Regions from separate parts of the Paeniglutamicibacter sulfureus genome, predicted to be linked through region 3. Evidence: riboswitches for the same ligand, from Rfam matches in the RefSeq annotation. Region 3 holds a riboswitch; each other region holds the start of a gene.
What was found. A riboswitch is a leader RNA that binds a small molecule or an ion and turns the genes downstream of it on or off. The one in region 3 is predicted to bind S-adenosylmethionine.
Positions count from the first base shown of each region.

Region 1: linked by a shared signal. The riboswitch ahead of ABD687_RS17295 (hypothetical protein) and the one ahead of ABD687_RS15175 (ABC transporter ATP-binding protein) in region 3 are both predicted to bind S-adenosylmethionine.
Region 2: linked by a shared signal. The riboswitch ahead of ABD687_RS17035 (hypothetical protein) and the one ahead of ABD687_RS15175 (ABC transporter ATP-binding protein) in region 3 are both predicted to bind S-adenosylmethionine.
Region 4: linked by a shared signal. The riboswitch ahead of ABD687_RS19240 (bifunctional o-acetylhomoserine/o-acetylserine sulfhydrylase) and the one ahead of ABD687_RS15175 (ABC transporter ATP-binding protein) in region 3 are both predicted to bind S-adenosylmethionine.

Region 1 is NZ_BAAAWO010000001.1:3,815,881-3,821,698, reverse strand. Features, by position in the region: gene ABD687_RS17315 (VanZ family protein) at 1-258, shown strand, start outside; gene ABD687_RS17310 (cupin domain-containing protein) at 339-914, opposite strand; gene ABD687_RS17305 (sodium:solute symporter family protein) at 1,076-2,602, shown strand; gene ABD687_RS17300 (DinB family protein) at 2,730-3,308, shown strand; SAM riboswitch class IV at 3,321-3,432, shown strand; gene ABD687_RS17295 (hypothetical protein) at 3,451-3,723, shown strand; gene ABD687_RS17290 (VIT1/CCC1 transporter family protein) at 3,964-5,067, shown strand; gene ABD687_RS17285 (DUF222 domain-containing protein) at 5,263-5,818, shown strand, end outside.
Region 2 is NZ_BAAAWO010000001.1:3,752,271-3,758,088, forward strand. Features, by position in the region: gene ABD687_RS17025 (aminotransferase class I/II-fold pyridoxal phosphate-dependent enzyme) at 1-197, shown strand, start outside; gene ABD687_RS17030 (PDR/VanB family oxidoreductase) at 194-1,201, shown strand; gene ABD687_RS17035 (hypothetical protein) at 1,221-1,505, opposite strand; SAM riboswitch class IV at 1,528-1,660, opposite strand; gene ABD687_RS17040 (agmatine deiminase family protein) at 1,768-2,796, opposite strand; gene ABD687_RS17045 (zinc-dependent alcohol dehydrogenase family protein) at 3,026-4,081, shown strand; gene ABD687_RS17050 (Nramp family divalent metal transporter) at 4,257-5,663, shown strand; gene ABD687_RS17055 (L-idonate 5-dehydrogenase) at 5,701-5,818, shown strand, end outside.
Region 3 is NZ_BAAAWO010000001.1:3,320,180-3,325,997, reverse strand. Features, by position in the region: gene ABD687_RS15185 (LLM class flavin-dependent oxidoreductase) at 1-259, opposite strand, end outside; gene ABD687_RS15180 (acyl-CoA dehydrogenase family protein) at 342-1,679, opposite strand; SAM riboswitch class I at 1,686-1,783, opposite strand; SAM riboswitch class I at 2,207-2,297, shown strand; gene ABD687_RS15175 (ABC transporter ATP-binding protein) at 2,302-3,114, shown strand; gene ABD687_RS15170 (aliphatic sulfonate ABC transporter substrate-binding protein) at 3,201-4,229, shown strand; gene ABD687_RS15165 (ABC transporter permease) at 4,229-5,059, shown strand; gene acs (acetate--CoA ligase) at 5,185-5,818, shown strand, end outside.
Region 4 is NZ_BAAAWO010000001.1:4,249,645-4,255,462, forward strand. Features, by position in the region: gene ABD687_RS19230 (IS1634 family transposase) at 1-1,405, shown strand, start outside; gene ABD687_RS19235 (VOC family protein) at 1,507-2,151, opposite strand; SAM riboswitch class IV at 2,317-2,432, shown strand; gene ABD687_RS19240 (bifunctional o-acetylhomoserine/o-acetylserine sulfhydrylase) at 2,507-3,850, shown strand; gene metX (homoserine O-acetyltransferase MetX) at 3,853-5,025, shown strand; gene ABD687_RS19250 (SGNH/GDSL hydrolase family protein) at 5,166-5,818, opposite strand, start outside.

The DNA of each region.
Region 1 (5,818 bases), 500 kb from region 3:
GACCTTGTCGTCAACACCGCCGGTGGACTGGCCGGGATCGGCCTGCTCGACCTGGCACGGCACCGGCTTCAGGCGAGGACGACCGCGGTCATGACACGGATCTGCACGATCGGGACCGTGTTCGCCCTGCTTTTGACCGGGGTCTTCGTGGCTTCTCCCCTGCGCTACGCGCCGCCGCGGGACGCCGCGGCCCTCTCCATGCACTCAGTACCCGCACAGCTGGCAGGGAACACGGCGAAGGACAATGTCCCCGGCTAAGCCCGAACACAAGCGGCCAGCGGACAGTGACGGCTGGAGGTCTTTTCCGCGGGTTTCGTCCACGGGTTGGGCAACGGGTCCTAACGCGACGCGGCGGGGACCAGCGTCCAGGTGACGATGGCTTCCTCGCCCGTCGGGTTCTTCCAGCTGTGCGGCTCGCGCCCCGGGAAGGTCACGGTGTCCCCCGCGTCGAGGTCAAGGCGCTCGTTGGCGAAAATCAGCACAAAGCGCCCGGAGAGGACATGGAGCACCTCCACCTCGCAATCCACCGAGTAGAGCTCCTTTTCACCCTCGCCGTGCGGGGCAATGACGGCGCGAATCACCTGCAGGCGCCGCTCCGAACGCGCCGTCACCAACCTTTCGACAATTCCTTCGCCTCCCAGTGAGATGCGAGGGGCCTCGGCAAGCCTGACCACGTGGGTGTCCGGCTGGGTGAAAAGCTCCCCGACCTCCAGGGACAGTACCTGGCAAAGGGTCACCAGCGATGCCACCGAGGGGCTGGTCAAATCGCGCTCCACCCGGGAGAGAAAACCCTTGGTCAAGCCCGTGGATTCGGCGATCTGGTCAATGGTCAGACGCTGGGCATGACGCGCCGCCCGGATCCGCGAGCCGATGGCGAGGGCAGCACTGCTGGGCTCAACGGGCAGGGCTTTCATCGGCGCGGGTCTCCAGGTGGGCTCGAGGGAAATATTGCGTTCATACAGCTTAGGTGCAATTGACGTGTGCGACACCTCACATTAGCCTGTAGAACAACAAAAGTTTACCCCTAGGCATCCCAGAGTTGCACCCAAGTTCATTCCCAGCAAAGGCTCCCCCCATGGAATTCATCAATGGCACGATCGTTGCCGTCTATTTGGCGGCTATGCTCATCTTCGGCTGGTGGGGAAAATCGCGCACCAAGAACAGCAGCGACTACCTCGTGGCCGGCAGGCGGCTCGGCCCGTTCCTGTACACCGGCACGATGGCGGCGGTCGTCCTGGGCGGGGCCTCCACCGTCGGCGGCGTCGGCCTCGGCTACAAGTTCGGGATCTCCGGCATGTGGCTGGTCGTGGCCATCGGCGCCGGCGTCATCCTGCTCTCGCTGCTCTTCGCACCCACCCTGCAGCGCCTGAAGATCTTCACCGTCTCGCAGATGCTCACCCTGCGCTACGGCAGCAAGTCCGCGACGAACACCTCGGGTATCGTCATGCTCGCCTACACACTGATGCTCTGCGCAACCTCCACCAGCGCCTATGCGACGATCTTCGTGGTCCTCTTCGGCTGGGAGCGCTGGCTGGCCATCGCCATCGGCGGGGTCATCGTGGTCATCTACTCCACCATTGGCGGCATGTGGTCGATCACCCTGGCCGACCAGGTCCAGTTCGTCATCAAGACCGTGGGCATCTTCTTCCTGATGCTGCCCTTCGCACTGAACGCAGCCGGCGGCATGTCAGGGATCCGCGAACGCGTCGGGGCGGAGTTCTTCAGCTTCACCGGCATCGGCGTCCAGACGATCATCACCTACTTCGTGGTCTACACCCTGGGCCTGCTCATCGGCCAGGACATCTGGCAGCGCGTGTTCACCGCCAAGACCCCGAAGGTGGCCCGCTGGGGCGGCACCACCGCCGGCATCTACTGCGTGCTCTACGGGGCAGCCGGCGCCATCATCGGCATGGCCGCCAAGGTCGCCTTGCCGGAGATCATCGGCGCTGACACCAACAAGGACGTGGTCTACGCGGAGGTCGCCACTCAGCTGCTGCCCGTCGCCGTCGGCGGACTGGTGCTGGCAGCCGCTGTGGCAGCCATGATGTCCACTGCCTCCGGCGCGCTGATTGCCGCTGCCACAGTGGCCCGCACCGACGTCACCCCGTTCGTGGCCAGCTGGTTCGGCAGGCACGTGAAGGTGAACACCAACGAAAACCCGGAGCACGACGTGCGTGCCAACCGCATCTGGGTGCTGCTGCTGGGCATTGTCTCGATCGTGCTGGCCATCATGGTCTCCGACGTGGTCGCGGCACTGACCATTGCCTACGACATCCTGGTGGGCGGCCTGCTGGTGGCCATCATCGGCGGGCTGGTCTGGAAGCGCGGGAATGGGCTGGGGGCCGCCGCCTCGATGGCTGCCGGAACCATTGTCACCTTGGGCACCATGATCGTCCTGGAAATCCAGGCCGAACAGCGCTTTGACGGCATCTACGCGAACGAGCCAATCTACTTCGGATTGATTGCCTCGGCACTGACCTTCATCGTGGTCTCCCTGATCACGCGACCCACCTCCGCGGCGGTCATCACCCGCTGGAACGCCCGGGTCGCCGGCCATGCCGACGCCGAGGGCGCGGAAATCACCGAGGTCGCCGGCCGCTAGCACCGGATTCACGGCACGGACCGCATCCCGAAGGGAGCCCGTCTCCGCGCACTGCGCGCGAAGACGGGCTCCTTCCTTTCGCCGCAGCCCTTCCCCGGCGGGCCCCGTCGCTCCTAGGCTGGGCCGCATGGACAATCTCAAGGACCACCTCACCACGTACCTGGACAGCACGCGCGAAGCCATGCTCTGGAAGGTCGAGGGGCTCAGCGAGCAGGAAATGACCCGCCCCATGGTCGGGACGGGCACCAACATCCTGGGCCTGATCCAGCATCTGGCCACCGTCGAGTACGGCTACTTCGTCGAATGCCTCGGGTTCACGGTCGAGGATGAACGCCACGACGCGCTGATGGCCGATCCGGAAGTCAGCGCCGACATGTGGGTGCCCGCCGATGTCCCCTGCTCCGAGATCCTCGATTTCTACCGCCGCGCCATCGCCGCAGCAAACCACAACATCGCAGCCCTCCCCCTGGATGCACCGGCCACGGTTTCCTGGTGGGTGCCGGAGAAACGCGACACCACGCTCGGGCGCCTGCTGCTGCACATGAACGTGGAGACCGCACGCCATGCGGGCCATGCCGACATCGTGCGGGAGCTCATCGACGGTTCCACCGGAATGCGCCGGGACAACACCAACATTCCTCCCTACGACCCCGTTGCCTGGACGCAATTGCACGCAAATATCTTGCGGGCCTCCGAATCACGGTAAAGTGGACCACAGCTTCACGAGACGCGTCGGCAAGCTCCGACTCAGACGCGCACCAACCCCAGGTTCATGGGTGGTTCGGATGAAGAAGCGGTCGCGGACCACTTGGCCCCGGCAAGAGCTCACGAAAGGCTTTCGCCCCCACATGGCACCTTCCATCCCCGTTTTGCCCCTGCTCGATGTCCACCGTGCGGTCGTCGAGCTGCGCCTTGCCGGTTCCTGGCACAGCTACCACGTTGCGGACGCACCTTCGCTGGCCGCGGCCCTGGCCAATGCCGTCGGCTTGCCGCGCTTCGACGCCCGCGCGAGGGAGCTGTCGGTGCGCATCCCCCGGGCCGGAAAGCCCGCCGGACAGGCGTTGTTTTTTAGTCTCAACGAATTTTCACTTGTCCTGCCAACGGCTACACTCGTGGGTTGAAGGGGAGTAGTTCCCAGACCCGCCGGCACGGCGGGACAGCGGTGCGTCGACATACTGGTTACAGCGTTGTAACCCGGCAATCCACCCGGGGCCACGGGCAATCCAGCCCGGCCCGGGCGAACGAGACCTTCGGTCCACACATTGGTGGCCCGAGGCTCAACGTACCCAAAAAGAAATCCTGCTGGGCCTCCCCATCGCATGGCCTCCCGAGGCCGTGAACGCCCACATGAGGATGAGAGCATGACGCAACAAGCGCCGACCCCCACTCACGCCCAGATCAAGCGCTGGCGCCAGTACCTGGCCGACGAAATCGCCGAAGGCGCGGTCTACCGCGAACTGGCCAACAAGCGCCAGGGTGAGGAACGCGCAGTCCTGCTGGGACTGGCAGCCGCCGAAACCCGACACGAGGAACACTGGCGCTCGCTGCTGGGCGAGAACGCCGACAAGCGCACCCGGCCCTCGATCCGGCGCACCATGCTCCGCTTCCTGGCCCGGCACTTCGGTTCGGTCTTCGTCCTGGCCCTGGCCCAGCGTGCCGAGGGCAACTCCCCCTATGCCGCAGACACCGATGCCAGCCGCCAGATGGCCGCCGACGAACTCGTCCACGAGGAGGTCGTGCGCGGCCTGGCCACCCGCGGCCGCAACCGGCTTTCGGGCAACTTCCGGGCGGCGGTCTTCGGCGCCAACGACGGCCTGGTGTCCAACCTGGCCTTGGTCATGGGCATCGGCGCCACGGGCGTGGCAACCTCCTTCGTGCTCTTCTCCGGCATTGCCGGGCTGCTGGCCGGGGCCCTGTCGATGGCCGCGGGCGAATACGTCTCGGTGCGTTCCCAGCGCGAGCTGCTCTCGGCTTCCAAGCCCACGGAGGTGACCCTGGCCGCGGCGCCGGACCTCGATCTGGATGCCAACGAGCTGGTATTGGTCTACAAGGCCCGCGGCATGAGCGACGAGGACGCAGCACACCGGGCCGCCGAACGCATGGGCATCTACTCCTGCGACTGCAACCCCTCCACGTCGCTCCGGTCCGAGCTCACGGTTGCCGCCGATAGCCGGGAACACGAGGAAATCGGCTCCGCCATGGGTGCGGCTTCCGCGTCCTTCTGCTTCTTTGCCTCCGGGGCGGTCATCCCGATCCTTCCGTTCATTTTCGGCATGGACGGCACCCCCGCGATCCTGCTCTCCGCCGTGCTGGTGGGCATCGCCCTGCTGGCCACCGGCGGCGTGGTCGGCTTGCTTTCCGGCGCATCCCCGGCCAAGCGCGGACTGCGCCAGCTGGCCATCGGCCTGGGCGCCGCGGCGGTCACCTACGTCCTCGGACTGCTCTTCGGCAGCTCCGTGGCTTAGCGGCACCACTGCAGGGACACTGGCACGTGCCGCCACTTTCATGGATCGGGGATCCGGCGGCACTCTTTCCTCGCTGTGCCCGAACGGGATGGCACTCGCCGGGAACGCAGTCGCCCACGATCCTTACTAGAACATAGTTTCTAATATTCATGAAAATATCTTCCAATTGTCGGCTACTGGTTCTAAAATTGAAGTATGGCAACGACGTCATCGAGCGGTACCCCTTCTGACGGCACCACCGGTGGTGCCGTCAGGGACCTGGGCTACGATGCGCTATTGCACGACGGGGCGGACATGGACGCACTGGTTGCCGAACACTTGGCCCGCACCGGCACCGACGGGATCCTGTCCCTGGCCGCCGCGGTGAACGGAGCCCCGGTACTGACAGGAACCCATGAGGCGGTGACCGCCGTCGGCGCACTGGAAACCTTGAAATGCGCCGCCACGGCGAAGCAGGCCGACCACAGCGTCGCCTACCAGGATTCCTTGGTCGCCGATCGACAGCGCGCCGGGGTCAGGGAGAAAAACCCCGCATGGGGCTCAAGCGGGGACGTAGCCCTGATGCTGCATTTGTCCCCGAAAAGCGGAACCAAACGCACGAACGACTTCCGGATACTTGCCGAAGACCTGCCACACTGCCACCAGGGGCTGCGCCGCGGCATCATGACTTGGGACCAGGCGCACGTGGTAATCAGCGGCACCCGGAGCCTCAAGATCGAAAACCGGAGAATGATCGACGAGCTGCTGTGGG
Region 2 (5,818 bases), 430 kb from region 3:
TCGAACGCGCGTGCGCCGCGCACGGGGTGTCGGTCCGGGCCTTCGACGGCGCGGGAGTGCGGGTGACCATTGGCCCGCGTCTGGCCTCCCTCGCAATCCTGGCCGCCTTGGACGAGCCGGCAGCGGCGCGGCCCCCTCAAACGCCGCAGACAGTACTCACCACCCACCCAATCCACAGCACTGGAGGTGCATCGTGATCAGCACAAGTGAAAAGCACATCATCGAGGAACCGGTGGCGACCAGCCAGACGAGCGAGGACGGGTTCTTCGTCGTGGACGTGGTGGACATCCGGCGGGAATCCGAATCGGTTCTCTCCCTGGGCATTGCCCGCCCGGACGGGCTCGCCCTGCCGGACTGGAGTCCGGGATCGCACATCGACGTCATGCTCCCCAACGGGCTGCTGCGCCAATACTCCCTGTGCTCCGCCCCCGGGGAGCCGCGCTGGCGGCTGGGGGTGTTGCGGGAGCCCGCCGGCCGCGGCGGATCCGCCTACATCCACGACCAACTGAAGCCCGGCGAGCAGCTGCGCGTCAGGAGCCCGCGCAACAATTTCGCGCTCGGGCCCGCACCCGAATACGTGTTCATCGCCGGGGGCATCGGCATCACGCCCATCCTGCCCATGCTGCGCGCGGCCGAGGCCTCCGGGGTGCCGTGGCGCCTTGTCTATCTGGGGCGCAGCCGCAGCTCCATGGCCTTCACCGGCGAACTGGCACAGTACGGCGAGAAGGTCCACGTGCACGCGGACGACGAATCCGGGCTCTATCCCCTGGGCGAGCTGCTCGGCGGCCCGGCGGCGGGATTCCACGCCTATGTGTGCGGCCCCGGCCCGCTGCTGGACTACATCGCCACGCTCACCACCGGTTGGCAGGACCCCGCACGGTTCCACTTTGAACGCTTTGTCGCCGACGCGGCCGCGAGCGCGCCTGCCGCGGGAGACCATGAATTCACCGTAGAGACGACCGAAGGCCTTCAGGTGCAGGTTCCGGTGGGCACCAGCATCCTCACCGCACTGGAAGAAGTCGGGGTGCAGGTGCTGAACTCCTGCCGGGAGGGCATCTGCGGGACCTGCGAGACCCCGGTGGTCGCGGGGGAGATCGACCACCGCGATTCGCTGCTCAGCGATCAGGAGCGGGAGGCCGGCGACACCATGATGATCTGCGTGTCGCGTTGCAAGGGCGGGCGCCTGGTGCTGGACATCTAGCACCAGGCCCGGCGGGGCGTCAGGCGCGCAGGCGGAAGAACGAGCTGCCGACCAGTTCGTGGGCCCCGGGCAGCAGGAGAACCAGCAGCTCGGGGTTGAACTGGACCTCGACGGGGCCGCGGCCGACCAATGCGGCCGAGAGCTTGCGCGGGGCCAGTGCCTCGAGCACCCACTCGTCGGGACCCGCGCCAATGTGCAGCAGGTCGGTGTCCGCGTCGAGGTGGAGCCAGGCGGCGATCCAGTCGCCGGTGAAGCGCGGAAGCGGGTTATCCGTGGGGGCGGAAGTCAGGGTGGGGCCGTACATGATGTGCACACGTCCTTGGGGTTCGTTGTCCTTGCCCTTTCGTGCGGGATGCGCGACAGGGCCGCTTCGTCATCCGAACCACCCACCGTGCAACTATGGGGTTGGCGTCTGTTTTAGTCGGAGCTATGCCTATGCGGCAACCAGAACTCGTGAAGCTGATCCAACCCTACGGCGAAGCGGGGACGTTTTGCCAGCGCGGACGTGCGGGGAGCAACAAACGGTCATCTGTGACGGCGAGTGACCTTGCCATCCCGAGAGGGGTTCATTTCGCCGTCGGCATCGGCTCCTGCTGGGTGATGCAGTGGATGCCGCCGCCGCGGGCGAATAGCTCACGGGCATCCACGCCCACGACCTTGCGCCCCGGGTAGGCGTCGGAAAGGACGGCAAGGGCCTTTTCGTCGTTGGGATCGTTGAAGGTGCAGGCCACCACCCCGTCGTTGACGACCAGGTGGTTGATGTAGCTGTAGTCCACGAACCCCTCGGTGTCGCGCAGCGTCGCAGGGGCAGGGACCTCGATGACGGTGAATTCGCGGCCCCTGGCGTCGGTGGCGCCGCGGAAGGACGCGGCGATTTCCCGGCTGGCCGCATAGTCCGGGTGCTCGGGGTCCTCCTGCATGTGAACCAGCACGGTGCCGGGGGAGGGGATGGTCGCCACGATGTCCACATGTCCGCGGGTGCCGAATTCCTCGCTGTCGCGGGTCAGCCCGCGCGGGAGCCAATGTACCTTGGTGGCGCCCAGGGTGCGCGCGAACTCCTCCTCGACCTCGGCCTTGGTGATGCCGGGGTTGCGCCCGGGATCCAGCTGCACGGTCTCGGTGGCCAGCACCGTGCCCTGCCCGTCGACGTGGATGCCGCCGCCCTCGTTGACCAGGGTCGAGGCGATGCGGGGCGCGCCGGCCCACTCGGCCACGATGGCACCGATCTTCTCGTCCTTGTCCCAGGCAGCCCAGTCCTGGGCGCCCCAGCCGTTGAACACCCAGTCCACCGCGGCGAGCCCGCCGTGCTCGTCGGTAACGAAGGTCGGCCCGATGTCGCGCATCCAGGCGTCGTTGAGCTCGGCCGTGCGGACCTCGATGCGCTCATCGAGATAGCGTGCGGCAATTTCCACGTCGGCGGGGTCCACCACCATGACGACCGGGGCGAACCCGGCCACCGCGTGGGCGACGTTGGCCCAGGTCGAGCGAGCCGCGTGGGCCTCGGCCCCGGTGACGCCCAGCGTGTATCCCTCGTGGGGGAAGGCCATCCAGACGCGCTTCTGGGCCGAGGTCTCGGCGGGCATTGACCAACTCATGGTGTGTGCTCCTGCTTGGTAGGTGGTGCGCGATACGCCGGCGCCGGACAAGGTGCATGGGATGGCCATTACGCTAAATGAATATCGTTCATTTATTATGCTGGTTGACCGGAGCGTGCGCAAGGGGTGTGCGCCTCTCCGCGGGAAGCCAGCGCTGGTATCCGAGTAGCGGCAGCAGGCTGGGCATAGGGTGGAACCATTGCCGGCCCACCACTTTGCGGAGGAACACATGCGCGCCACCCTGATCCACGGACCGCGGGACATCCGCGTCGAAAACTGCCCCGAGCCGACATTGCTCGCCGACACCGACGCCATCGTGCGCGTCACCGCCTCGTGCGTCTGCGGCTCGGACCTCTGGCCCTATCGCGGGGTCAGCCAAACGCCCAGGCCCCGGCGCATCGGCCACGAGTTCATCGGCCGTATCGAGGCGGTCGGCGACGGGGTTTCAACCCTGACCGTGGGCGACTTCGTGGTGGCGCCCTGGGCCAATAGCTGCGGCGCCTGCCCTCCGTGCCGCCACGGCGTCCAGGTCGCTTGCGAACACCGGGCCCATTGGGGCGGGGTGGACGAGCACGGGCTGCCCGTGGACGGCGGGCAAGGCGAGATGGTGCGGGTGCCCAATGCCGAGGGCACGCTCGTCGCGGTCCCCGGGGTCACGGAGCCCGACCAGGCGCTGTCCAAGTCGCTGTTGGCGCTCTCGGACGTCATGGGCACCGGCCACCACGCAGCCCTCGGGGCCCGTGTCGAACCCGGCCGGAGCGTGGTGGTGGTCGGTGACGGGGCCGTGGGTTTGTGCGGGGTGCTCGCGTCCAAGCGACTGGGCGCCACGCGCATCATCGCCATGTCCCGGCACTCCGACCGCGCGGCACTGGCCAGGGCGTTCGGGGCCACCGACATTGTCGCCGAGCGCGGCGCCGAGGCGGCGGCGAAGGTGCGCGAGCTGCTCGGGGGTGTGCTGGCGGACTCCGTGCTCGAATGCGTCGGCACCGCCGAATCCATGGACCAGGCGTTGCGCTGCACCCGGCCCGGCGGTGCCCTGGGCTTCGTGGGCGTCCCGCACGGGGATGACCCGCTGCCGATGTCAGTGCTGTTCTCCAAGAACATCTCAGTGGCTGGCGGGGCCGCCAGTACCCGCGCCTATCTTCCCGAACTGCTCGTCGACGTGCTGGAAGGGAGCATCAACCCGGGCCTGGTCTTCGACTCGGTCATGGATCTCGAGCAGGCTCCGGAGGCGTACAGGGCAATGGATGAGCGTCGGGCCATCAAGGTGATGCTCATTCCGTAATCTGGAGGCCGCAGCGGACGTAGATTTGTTTCCGAGGTGCGTGGCTAATATCATACTTATTGGTTCTCTCGGCGATCGTCAATTGAGGTCAATACCCGGCTGGCACAGGAGGCCGCGGGGGAACCCCCGATGATTTCGGCCTTTCAAGGCCGGTTGCACACCTCAAAGGAGCGGTATGTCTATCACCACCCCCGAGTCGCGCCCGCTGGGCGACGAAACGGTCGACCCGTACGCGTTGGATCCCCGGTCCATCATGGACCCGCCCACCCGCTGGCGGGACAGGTTCAAGTTCCTTGGCCCGGGCATGATCACATCGGCCGCCGTCGTCGGTTCCGGCGAGCTGCTCACCGCCACCACGCTCGGTGCCAAGGCAGGTTTCATGCTGCTCTGGCTGGTGCTGGCTTCCACCTTCATCAAGGTATGGGTGCAGATCGAGTTGGGCCGCTGGTCCATTTCCACCGGCAAGGTCGCCGTCACCGGCTATGACGAGGTCCCGCCGCGGATCGGCAAGCGCGGCTGGATGGCCTGGCTCATCCTGCTGATGTTCGTGCAGTTCCTGACCAGCCAGGCCGGTGTCATCACCGCCTCGGCCTTCGCGTTCTCCTCGCTGCTGCCCATCGGGCCGGACCCGTACTCGTTCCTGTCCATCGGCACCTGGGTGGCCATCCTGGTGGTGATCGCCATCGCGATCCACCTGGGCAACAAGTACGTCGTGGTCGAGGGCATCTCCACGGTGCTGGTCTTCCTGGTGACGATCTTCGCCGTCGTGATGGTCTTCGCCATCCAAGGCACCGAATTCAGCTGGAACGTCGGCGACTTGGCCGACGGCATGCGCTTCCAGATCGCGCTGGGCTCCATCGGCGTGGCCCTGTCCATGTTCGGCCTCACCGGTGTGGGTGCCGGCGAGATCACCGCCTACACCTACTGGTGTGTGGAAAAGGGCTACGCCTCCTGGACCGGCCCCAACGACGGCTCCGAAGCCTGGGTCAAGCGGGCCCGCGGCTGGATCTCCGTGATGAAGCTCGATGCCTGGGTCTCCTGGGTCGTCTACACCGTATCCACCGCCGCCCTCTACATGCTCGGTGCCGCGGTGCTGCACCCGCAGGGCCTGGAGCCCAAGGGCGACGAGGTCATGACAACGATCTCCTCCATCTTCTCCACCAACGTCGGCCAATGGGGTGCCGTGGTGTTCCTGGTCGGTGCCGGCATCGCGCTGTTCAAGACCATCATCGCCAACGTTCCGTCGCTCGGCCGCCAGGTCGGCAACACCCTCGCTGTGTTCGGGGCCTTCGACTGGAACAACCGCAAACAGCGCGACCGCTGGATGCGCGTCATCATGATCGTGCTCCCCATCGTCTGGGGCTTGTTTGGCACCGTCGTCTCCTCTCCGCTGGCCCTGATTGTCCTGGCCGGCATCCTCAACGCCATCTTCCTGATGGGTGTCGCCGCGGCAACCATCTACCTCTCGCATAAGCAGACAGACCCGCGTGTCAAGGACGGCAAGGCCTTCACGGCCATGCTGGTCCTCTCCGCAGTCGCCGTGTTCTTCGTCGGCGTCATGGGTCTTGTCAACATGTTCTAGTCCGCCTCACGGCGCAGTATCAAGGAGTACCTCTCACATGCAGGCAGTTGTTGTGCACGGCAAGGACGACCTGCGGGTCGAGGACATCGCGGATCCCGTCTGCGGCGCCGAGCAGGTCCTGGTGGCCATGGAATGGGGCGGGATCTGTGGGTCGG
Region 3 (5,818 bases):
CCGGGACCTGGGTGCCGGCGCGCAGCGGCACCTCGTTGGAGCCGCCGAAGACGTCGTAGGTGCCCAGCACGTCGGCGATGAAGATGCCGTCGAACTTGCCCTTTTCCAGGGTCTTGGCCAGGTCGGTCCAGTAGGACAGGTCCTTATAGCGGGCCGACTGGTCCTTGGGGTGCTTCCACAGACCCGGGGACTGGTGTCCCACGCAGTTCATGTCGAAGGCGTTGAAACGGATGTGGCGGGGGGCGGGTGTCTGGCTCATGTTTGTCCTTCGCGAGGTGGTGGGAGTTTGCGGATCCGATGGTGCGCGGATCAAGTCAGTGGTTCGGTGGCGGTTGGCGGTTTTAGGGGAGGCCGGTTGCCGGTATTGCACCCACGTCGCCGATGGCGTTGAGCTGCTGGGGTGCCGTTCCATTGACCTCGTAGTCGCCGATGATGCGCGCCTTGTAGATCGCCGGGTTGTGGGTGGCAACGGTGCGCGCGTTGCGCCAGTGCCGGTCCAGGTTGCAGCCCTTGGCGGTTGCCGAGGCGCCCAGTCCGTCAAATAGCTTGGTCGCCGCCGAGAGAACCAGCGGCTGGACCACGGCTTGCGCCCGATCCGCGGCGAGTTCACACACCGCAAACCGCTCTGCCGGGCTCAGGGAGGCATCGGCAAGCGCGATCTCGATCTCCGCCACGGCGGCCAGGACGATGGAGTCGACGGCGAACGCGGTGCCCGAGATCTCGCCGACCAATTGGAGCACCTGGGGTTCCTCGCGCACCGGAACGCCCGTTCCGGTGCTGAAGCTTCGAGTGCGGGCCTGGACCGACGAGCGCACGTCATTGAGAACCGCTCGCGTGATTCCGGCTTGGACCCCCAGGAGCACCAGCTGGAAGATGGCGGATTCAGGGTCGTTGACCTGCTGTTCGTCGGGCAGGATCGTGTCCACCGGGACGTTCTCGAACGTGGTCGAGCCGGTGCCGGTGAGCTGCTGCCCGAATCCGTCCCAGTCGTCAAAGATCTTGACCCCGGAATGCTGCGTGGAGACCACCGCGATCTGGCGGCCGGCGCGGGCCGGATGCGCCACGGCGACGGCGACCCAATCGGCGTAGATCGTGCCGGTGCAATAGTATTTCTCGCCATTGAGGATCCAGCGTTCGCCCTGCCTGGCAATGGTCGTGTTGAGCGTGCCCAACCGGTTCCCGCCGCGCTCGGTGTAGGCGTTGCCGACGATCTGGCCGGCAACAATGCGCTCGATCCAGCGGTGCCGCAAGGCATCGTCCTCAAGCAACAGCACGGATTCGACGAAGCCGATGTGTGAGCGCCACAGGTGCGCCACCTGTGAATCCGCCTCGGCGAGTTCGATCAAGAGGCGGAACAAGTCGGACACGCTTGCCCCATAGCCACCTGCTGCCACCGGGATGCGCAATGCCCCGAATCGCACCCGGTTCAGCCACCCGACAGGTTCAAAGGGGAGGGTCCGGTTGGCATCGCGCTCGCCGGCCCCGACTGCGATCTTGGCGAAGACCGGGCGGAAAATCGCGGCCAACTCGTCATAGTGACCGTTCAGTGGAACGCCCGGCGTGAGTTTGAGCAGGTGTCGGGCGGGGGTGTCGCTGGTGAAGGCGTCGAGGTTGACGGCGCCAAAGATGTTCGGGTCCGCCTCGACGGCGTGCGCTAGTGCAAATGAATCGATAGCCATGAATTCTCTCCATCGGTCCTGGCGTGAGCACCTACCGCCCAATTAAGGGGAAGGGGTTGCTGCGGCGTCATGGAGCCAGATCTCTCGGCCGCTCTGGATGGTTGTTGGACATATTTCTACACGCCCCGGCGAAGCGGAGACAACCCGGTTCGTCACAAATGGCACGTGCGTCACAGGGCACAGCGGGCTTCCTGGCCCGCCGCGGCATCGGCTCGGTAGCGACCCAACGCCGATCCGACAACCATTCCTTCGACGAGACACCAGCCTTGGCGCGGAGGTCAGGCGACCCGGGGCCCCAGGTTCAGCCGGCCCGCCCGACAGCGGGTTCACGCGGCTGGACGCGTGATACGCGGGCCGGGAAGGCGGTCCCCCGCCGGCACTTTGGCGCTCGTGGAAAAAAGATGAAAATTCCCTATTTCATCAAATTTCATTCGATGGATTGCCGATTCTTTCCGACTTGTCGAACGTTCCGTCACATTACGGCCAGCTTGCCTCCATGACGCCGGATCGACTTTGATGAAGGTAACAACCCATCCCGAGCGGCCGAGAGATCTGGCTCCATGACGCCGCAGCAACCACCTCGACCGAGGCCGGTGCTACCGCCAGGAACGATGGAGAGAACATGACTTCCACGCTTGACCACCCCACGCTTTCCCTACCGGCACGCGGCTCCAACCCGGCGCTTCGCGTGACGTTCAAAGGCGTTGGACGCAGCTTCGACGGTCGCAAAGTGTTGGGTGATGTCGACCTCGAGATCGCGGGCGGCGAAGTCGTGGCAATCCTTGGCCCTAGCGGTTGCGGCAAGTCCACGTTGCTTCGCTCGGTCTCCGGACTGGACCGACCCTCCACGGGCCAGGTCCTGATCGACGGCACCGCCGTCAACGGCCTGGACGCCCGATGCGCCGTGGCTTTCCAGGAACCGCGCTTGCTGCCGTGGCAATCCGTTGAAAAGAACGTGGCTTTGGGGCTTCCCCAGGGTACAGACCGTTCCATTGGCGCCAGCCGCGTAGCCGAACTCCTGGAACTCGTCGAGTTGGATGCCCACAGCACCTTACGGCCGCGGGAAATTTCCGGCGGCATGGCCCAGCGCACCTCGCTTGCACGGGCACTGGCCCGACGCCCCGGAGTCCTGCTGCTGGATGAACCATTCGGCGCGCTGGATGCACTAACACGCCTGAAAATGCAAGACCTGCTGCTGGACATCCACGGCGCCTACCCGACGACCGTCTTGCTGGTCACCCACGACGTCGACGAGGCGCTCCAGTTGGCAGACCGCATCGTGGTGTTGGGTCGCCCGAACGGCGCCACCTCCGCCACCGTCACCCAGGTCCTCACGGTCCCCGGCGCACGTCCGCGCCACCGGAGCGATGAAGCCCTGGGCCGAATGCGCAGCTCGCTGCTGGCGTCGCTCGGCGTTGACGCGCACCGCCACTAGCACCGGCCCCCAATCACTTCCACTCCACTCGCTTCTTAGAACCAGCGCCGCACTGGCGTGCGGTCGAACACTCAAGGAAACCACTCATGAACCGCAAATTCTTCTCGCGTCGCGCGCTCATCGCCACCACCGCGCTGGCAACTGCCACCGCACTGCTGACCGGTTGCGCCGGCGAAGGCTCCGGCGGCGCCAGCGCCAACGAAGCCACGACGCTCAACATCGACTTCGCCACCTACAACCCGTTGAGCTTGGTGCTCAAGGAAAAGGGCTGGCTGGAAGCATCGCTGAAGGACCAGGGCGTCACCGTGAACTGGGTGCAGTCGGCCGGTTCCAACAAGGCCAACGAAGCGCTCCGCGCGGGCGCCATCGACGTGGGATCGACCGCGGGCTCCGCCGCCCTGCTGGCCCGCTCCAATGGTTCACCGATCAAGACCATCGACATCTACTCGCAGCCCGAGTGGGCTGCCCTTGTGGTCGCCAAGGACTCCCCCCTCAAGGAGGTCTCCGACCTGAAGGGCAAGTCCGTGGCTGCCACCAAGGGAACCGATCCTTACTTCTTCTTGCTGCAGGCCCTGGAACAGGCAGGGCTTGGTCCCGACGACGTGACGGTGGAAAACCTCCAGCACGCCGATGGGCGCGCTGCCTTGGAAAATGGCTCCGTGGACGCCTGGAGTGGACTGGACCCGATCATGGCTGGCGCCGAGGAAAACGGCGCCACGCTGATCTACCGCAACCTGGACTTCAACACCTACGGCGCGCTGAATGCGACCGAATCCTTCCTCAAGGATTCCCCGGAAGTCGCACAGGCCGTGGTGGATTCCTACGAAAAGGCCCGTGAGTGGGCTGCGGACAACCAGCAGGAAACCGCGACCATCCTGGCCGACGTGGCCGGGCTGGAAACGCCGGTTGCCGAAAAGGTGATCCTCGAGCGTTCCAACCTCGATGTTTCGGCGGTACCCGGTGAAAAGCTGATCGACGTCCTCACCGTCGTCGGGCCGATCTTCGTTCAAACCCACGACGTCACGGACCAGGCCGCCGTAGATGCCGCACTCAGCACCCTGATTGACGACTCGTTCGCCAAGAAGGCCGATTCATCCAAGGTCAAGGCCTCCTAATGTCCGCTGACCTGTCCCTGGACACCAGCGAATCGACCAACGGCAACGGCGCGTCCACGCCCGGGGGCCCGCTGCTGGCATCCCGGCTGGGCCGCATCGGCCTGGGTACGTTGGTGCCGCTGTTCATTCTCGCCCTGTGGCAGGGTGCGACCTCGTTCGGGTGGGTCACCCCGGCCCAGTTGCCTTCGCCGGCCTCGGTGTTTTCCGCCGCGGTGGATCTTCTCGGTCGCGGAGAACTGGGCAACCACATTGGCATCTCAACCCAGCGCGTCCTGGTCGGCTTTGCCATCGGCGCGGTGCTGGGCCTGGCCATCGGCGCCCTGGTCGGCTTGTCGCGCATAGCCGACGCTTTGCTGGCGCCGACCATCGGGGCATTTCGCGCGGTGCCATCCCTGGCCTGGGTCCCGCTGTTGATCCTGTGGATGAAGATCGGTGAGGACTCCAAGGTCACCCTGATCGTCATTGGTGCGTTTTTCCCCGTATTCACCACCGTGTACCTGGCCCTGCGCCACGTGGACAAGAACTTGATCGAGGCCGGCCGCGCTTTCGGACTCAAGGGCGTCAAGCTGTTGACGACCATCCAGCTTCCCGCGGTGGTTCCGGCAATATTTTCCGGCCTCCGGCTGGCCCTGGCCCAGGCCTGGCTGTTCCTGGTGGCCGCCGAATTAATCGCATCCTCCATGGGCCTGGGGTTCCTGCTGCTTGATTCCCAAAACAACGGGCGCATCGATCGACTGATCCTCGCCATCATCCTGCTGGCCGTGCTGGGCAAGACCACTGACGCGTTGGTGGGCTTGGCCGAACGCTGGGCCGTCAAACGCTGGGCCTGACCCGGCAAACCTGCCCAAGAACCACCGAAGAAAAGCATCCCGAGCGGCCAAGAGAACCGGCTCCGTGACGACGCAGCAACCACATATGCGGTGGAGTGCCAACGCCAGGACCGATGGAGAAGACAATGACTGAAACCCTGAACACGACCGCCCCCGGCATCGCCAACGAGGCCACCTGGAGCGAAGCCGAACGCCTGGCCTTCTGGGACGCCGCGGCGCGGCGTCTGAGCTGGTCCGACCAATGGCACACCGTCCACAGCAGCACCGGCGTGGACCCGGAGGCGCGGCGTGGACCCGAGTTGCGCTGGTTCGAGGGCGGCAAGCTCAACGCCGCCTACAACTGCGTGGACCGCCATGTGGAAGCCGGTCGCGGCGACAAGGTGGCCCTGCACTTCGAGGGCGAGCCCGGCGACACCACCACCGTCACGTACAAGGACCTGCAGGACCGTGTTTCCCAGGCCGCCAATGCGCTGGTCGCCTTGGGCATCACCAAGGGCGACCGCGTGGTCATCTACCTGCCGGTGTTGGTGGAAACCATCGTCATCACCCTGGCCTGCGCGCGCATCGGCGCGGTGCACTCGCTGGTCTTCGGCGGCTTCTCCGCCGAAGCCCTGAAGTTCCGCGTCGAGGACACCGCCGCCAAGCTCCTGGTCACCACCGACGGCCAGTTCCGCCGCGGCACATCGGTCCCGGTCAAGGCGCACGCCGACGAGGCCGTCTCCGGCGAAAACTCGATCGAGCACGTCCTGGTCATCAACC
Region 4 (5,818 bases), 930 kb from region 3:
GCTGGCGGCCCGGATCTGCAAGCCGACCTCCAAGCTCGCCACCCTGAACTGGTTCGCCGACACCACCCTGGGCACCGACCTCGGACCGGCCACCACCGACGAGCTCTACGCCGCCATGGACTGGCTCCTGGAACAACAACCCCGCATCGAAAAGCAGCTCGCCCGCACCCACCTCGGACCCGAACACAACCCCGAGGGCCTCGCGCTCTTTGACCTGTCCTCCTCCTGGGTCACCGGAACCCACAACCCGCTGGCAAAATTCGGGTATTCCAGGGACAAGAAACGCGGCTGCGAACAAATCGAATACGGCATGCTCGCCACCCGCGCCGGACTGCCCATCGCCGTGCGAGTGTTCCCCGGGAACACCGCCGACCCGACCGCATTCATCCAGATTGCCAAGGAGATCCACGCCCTCTCCGGCGTCCATGACCTGGCCATGGTCGGAGACCGCGGCATGATCACCAACGCACGGGTCGAAGACCTCAAAAAAGACACCGACTTCTCCTGGGTCACCGCGCTGCGCAACACCGACATCCAGCACCTCGCCGAGGACAACGGCCCCCTGCAGATGAGCCTGTTCGACCAACAAAACCTCGCCGAGATCACCCACCCGAAATACCCCGGCGAACGGCTCATCGCCTGCCGCAACCCCGCCCTGGCCGCCAAGCGCGCCCACAAACGCACCAACCTGCTCGAGGCCACCGAGGAAAAGCTGGAAACCATCAAGAAAGCGGTGGAGGCCGGCCGCCTCAAGGGCGCCGGAAAGATCGGGGTGAAGGTCGGCAAGGTCGCCGGCAAATACAACATGCAAAAGCACTTCAACCTCATCATCGAAGACACCGCCTTCACCTACACCCGCAACACCGGATCCATTGCCCGCGAGGCCGACCTGGACGGCATCTACGTCATCCGCACCAACCTCCCCGCCGACACCATGGACGCCCCCGAGGCGGTGCGCACCTACAAGTCCCTGGCCAACGTGGAAAAGATCTTCAAGACCCTCAAAACCCGCGACCTGGGCATCCGCCCCATCCGCCACTACACCGAAAACCGGACCCGAGCCCACGTCTTCCTCTGCATGCTCGCCGCCCACCTCACCTGGCACCTGCGCACCGCCCTCGCACCACTGACCTTCACCGACGAGAACCGACCCGTGCCCGAGGAACCCGTCGCCAAGGTCGAACGCTCCGCCGCCGCGGCATCCAAGGCCAGCACCCGGAAACTCGACGACGGGACCACCGCCACCAGCTACCAAGACCTCCTGACCCACCTGGGAACCCGGACCAGGAACACCACCAGCGTCCCGGGCACCGAGCGGACCTTCGAACTGCTTTCCCTGCCCACGCCCCGCCAACAAAGGGCCATGGACCTCATCGACCACCACATCAAAAACCACAGAAAGTAGCCAGAGAACCGGAACCAAAAACGCCAGGATCCCCGACAATCCGGGGATCCTGGCGTTCTGTCTGCCGTAACTTCAGGCTAGTGCTTCCCATGACTGCTTTGTTACAGCGTGATGGGACCCGTGGGAGTTTCAAACGTTACCGAAAGGATTCCCGGCGTCCCGTTCGGCGCTTGCCAATCGACAACAACGTCGCCAACGGGCAACTGCTCGGGTTGTCCGAGCCAGTCGGCGACCCGTTCGCTGGAGCCGGCGATGCAGATTGAGGAAATTTTCCCCACAGGATCCAGTGCCTTCGAGGGGTGCAGATCCTCGGTGCCCTCATCCCAGCGAAGCATGTAGGGAACCTGCGGGTCCGCAATCAGGCCGTTGATGCCGATCTGGCGCCAGGTCAGTTCCCGTCCATCGGGGAATTTCCGGTTTCCCGGTACCGAGCCGCGGCCCAGGCGTGCCTCGGCAGGAGCCAAGTCGTCAACAGCGACGCACCACCCCATCCAGCCACCTCCGAGTTCGGAGCGGGCGCGAACGGCCTGGCCAAACGGTGCCTTGTCAGACGACGGGTGGTTGAGTACTTCGACAACTTCCAGGTACTGGTTGTTCTTCAGCGGGAAGATGACATTGCGCGTACCAAAACGTGGGTGCACACCGCCCTTTACTGATTCGAGTCCAAGAACCGCGCCGATCCTAGCGGCAGTTGCCGCTAGACCGTCGGGTCCACAAGCGTAAGTTACATGGTCGAGCCTCATCATGTGCCCATCATGGCACTTTGTGATCTGGCTCTCGACTTAGGTTGACCTAACTTGCGTTTCAGTTGGTCGTTTTAAACGTCTGCGGCTAGTGCGATTGCCGCCAACTTGTCACAATTTGAGATGTGGTTGCGAACATGTGAAGCCCTGGGCCAGACTTATTGACAAGGTCATGAGTTTCAGCAGAAAGCCCCGGCTTGCTGAACGGCAACCCTCCGCCGCGGTGGGGTGCCCCGGGTGAAGACCAGGCCCCACGTCAAAACGACGTGGGACAAGCGCGGGAATGCCCCTAGCCAAGACACGGCCACCGCCGGAGTCGGCTTCGGGCATACCCCCTAGAATCCTTGAAGGGGAAGATATGTCTAACAACTGGTCCTTTGAAACCCGCCAGATCCACGTGGGACAGGAGCCCGACTCCGCAACCGGTGCACGAGCACTGCCCATCTACCAGACGTCGTCATTCGTGTTTCCGAGCGCCGAAAGCGCCGCTGCACGTTTTGCACTGGCCGAGCTCGAGCCGATCTACACGCGTATCGGAAATCCCACGCAGGACGCCGTTGAGCAGCGCATTGCCAGCCTCGAAGGTGGAGTTGGCGCACTGCTGTTGGCCTCGGGACAAGCTGCCACCACCTATTCGATCCTGAACCTTGCCGAGGCCGGAGACCACATCGTGGCCAGCCCGAGCCTCTACGGCGGAACCCAAAACCTGTTCAAGCACTCGCTGCGCAAGCTGGGCATCGAAGTCACCTTTGTTTCGGACCCGGATGACCTGGAAGGCTGGCGATCAGCCGTCCAACCCAACACCAAGGCGTTCTTCGGCGAAGTGGTTTCCAACCCGCGCCAGGACGTGCTGGACATCGAAGCCGTTTCCGCCATTGCGCATGAGGCAGGTGTGCCGCTGATCGTTGACAACACCTTGGCCACGCCGTTCCTGATCCGCCCGATCGAGTGGGGAGCCGACATCGTGGTCCATTCCGCCACCAAGTACCTCGGTGGACACGGAACGGCAATCGCCGGTGTCATTGTTGACTCGGGCAATTTCGACTTTGCCGCCGACCCGCAGAAATTCCCCGGCTTCAACACCCCCGACGAGTCGTACAACGGCCTGGTCTTCGCCCGGGACCTCGGCGTCAACGGTGCACTAGGCGCCAACCTTGCCTACGTCCTCAAGGCACGCGTGCAACTGTTGCGCGACCTCGGGTCGGCAGTTTCCCCGTTCAATGCATTCCTGATTGCCCAGGGGCTGGAAACGCTGTCGCTGCGCATGGAGCGCCACGTCTCCAATGCCGTGGAAGTTGCACAATGGCTGGAGACACAACCACAGGTGCAGCGCGTCCACTACGCGGGGATCGAATCCAGCGCGTGGTTCGAGCGCGGGCGCAAGTATGGACCCAAGGGCATTGGCGCCATTGTTTCGTTCGAGATTTCCGGCGGGAGCGAAGCGGGCCAGGGCTTTGTCGATGCGCTGACGCTGCACTCCCATGTCGCCAACCTGGGCGACGTGCGTTCGCTGGTTATCCACCCGGCGTCGACGACCCACGCGCAACTCACCGAGGAGGAGCAGGTTGCCGCAGGCGTGTCCCCGGGACTTGTCCGCTTGAGCGTCGGCATTGAGAATATTGCCGACATCATCGGCGACCTGAAGGTTGGCTTCGAATCAGTGGCCACCTCTGCCGATGTTGAATTTCAGGGTACCCGGTGAGTGTGGAGACAAACGTGGTCCTTTATGACGCAGAAACGGCAGCGGCGTTGGACTACGCCCCCGACGGCATCCTGCAGCACCTGAAAACCGGTTCCTATACGTTCGAGACCGGTGCGACGCTGCCGGAAATCGTACTGGGATACGAGACCTGGGGCACGTTGAATGCAGATGCCTCCAACGCCGTCCTCATCGCCCATGCACTGACAGGCGATAGCCATGTCGCCCGTGGAGCCTCGACGGAACCCGGCTGGTGGGACGGATTTGTGGGACCGGGCAAGACGGTGGACACCGATAAATATTTCGTGGTTGCAGCCAACATGGTCGGCGGTTGCTCCGGCAGCACCGGCCCGGCCAGCCTTGACCCGGACGGGGTCCCCTGGGGATCACGGTTCCCCTTCACGACCATCAAGGATTCGGTGCGGCTGGAGGCACGCCTGGCCGACGAGCTGGGTATCGCTGCGTGGCACACGGTGCTGGGTGGATCCATGGGCGGTGCCCGTGCCCTGGAGTGGGCCGTCGAATTCCCCGAACGCGTCAGGAACTGCGTGGTGGTGGCGGCTTCGGCCGAGTCCTCGGCCGAGCAGATCGCCTTCGCACAGGCGCAGACCGCCGCCATCAAGTTGGACCCGGAGTTCGCCGGCGGCGATTACTACGCCAACGAGCTCATTCCGTCGGCCGGGTTGGGGATTGCCCGGCGGATTGCCCACATCACCTACCGGACAGCGACGGAACTCGACGTTCGGTTCGGGCGGATGCCGCAGGGCGACGAACTGCCTGTCTCAAGTCCCGGTCTTGACCGCGGTCGATACCAGGTGGAAAGCTACCTGGACCACCAGGCAAGCAAGTTGGTGGGCCGCTTCGACGCCAACAGCTATTTGGTGCTGACCGAGGCCCTCATGAGCCATGACATTGCCAGGGGCCACGAGTCCATCGAGGCCGCCCTTGCGCGACTGGCAGAGGTAAATGTCCTGGTGGCTGCCGTGGATTCGGACCGCCTGTATTGGCCCGAGCAGTCTGAGCGACTTGCCGCGTTGCTGCCGAATCCCTGCAAGGTCCAGTACATCACCTCGCCGATTGGCCACGATGGCTTCCTCACCGACATCGAGCAACTTGGCGATGCCCTGGGCGAGCGCGTTTTCGTCCGGGAACCCGACATTCAGGCCGACGCCGGGTAGCTCAAGGGGCATGGTCCGGTTGGGAGATGCAAGTCAGGCTGTGCGCGGATCCTGGTCGGTAAGGGACTTCAGGCGCGCCTGCGAATTTTCATCTCGCAGGGTATAGCCGTGGCAACACGCGGACCCTGTCGCCGAGGGGCTCAGATCGCGGGACCGTTGCCGAGGGACGAGTTGGGCGGCTGCTCGGTAAAGGGAGTGGCGAGCGGTCGTTTCGGCAGGACGCCGTCACCGGAGGACTGGTGGCGGAGGCGGCGCAGTACCCATGGCGCCAGATGCGTGCGCGCCCAGATCAGGTCGTCGCGACGGGCATCGCGCCAGTTCTTGATCTCGGCCTCGGACGGTTCGAGCGGTTTCAGCTGGTGCGGGACGTTCAGTGCATCCAAGGCCATTGCCGCGATGGTGTGGTGGCCCAGAGGCGAGAAATGCAATCGGTCATCCGCCCACATGCGCGGTTGGTGCAACTCGCGCAGCGACCACATGTCCGCCACCACCGCATCGTAGCGGGCCGCGATCGTGCGCACGTTTTCGTTGTAGATGGCGACCTTGCCCCGGATTCCGCCCAATACGGGGGTGTCTCGGATATCGGGTCCGGTGAAAAGCAGGATCGTGGCATTAGAGGTGGCCAATACGCGCATGAGCGCGTCGAGCTTGTCGGCGATGGCATCAGGGTCGCCGCCCGGGCGAATCACGTCGTTGCCGCCGGCGCACAGGCTGATGAGGTCCGGCTTCAGCTCCAGTGCGGGCCCCGCCTGCTCGTCAAAGATCTGGGTGATGAGTCGTCCCCGAATGGCCA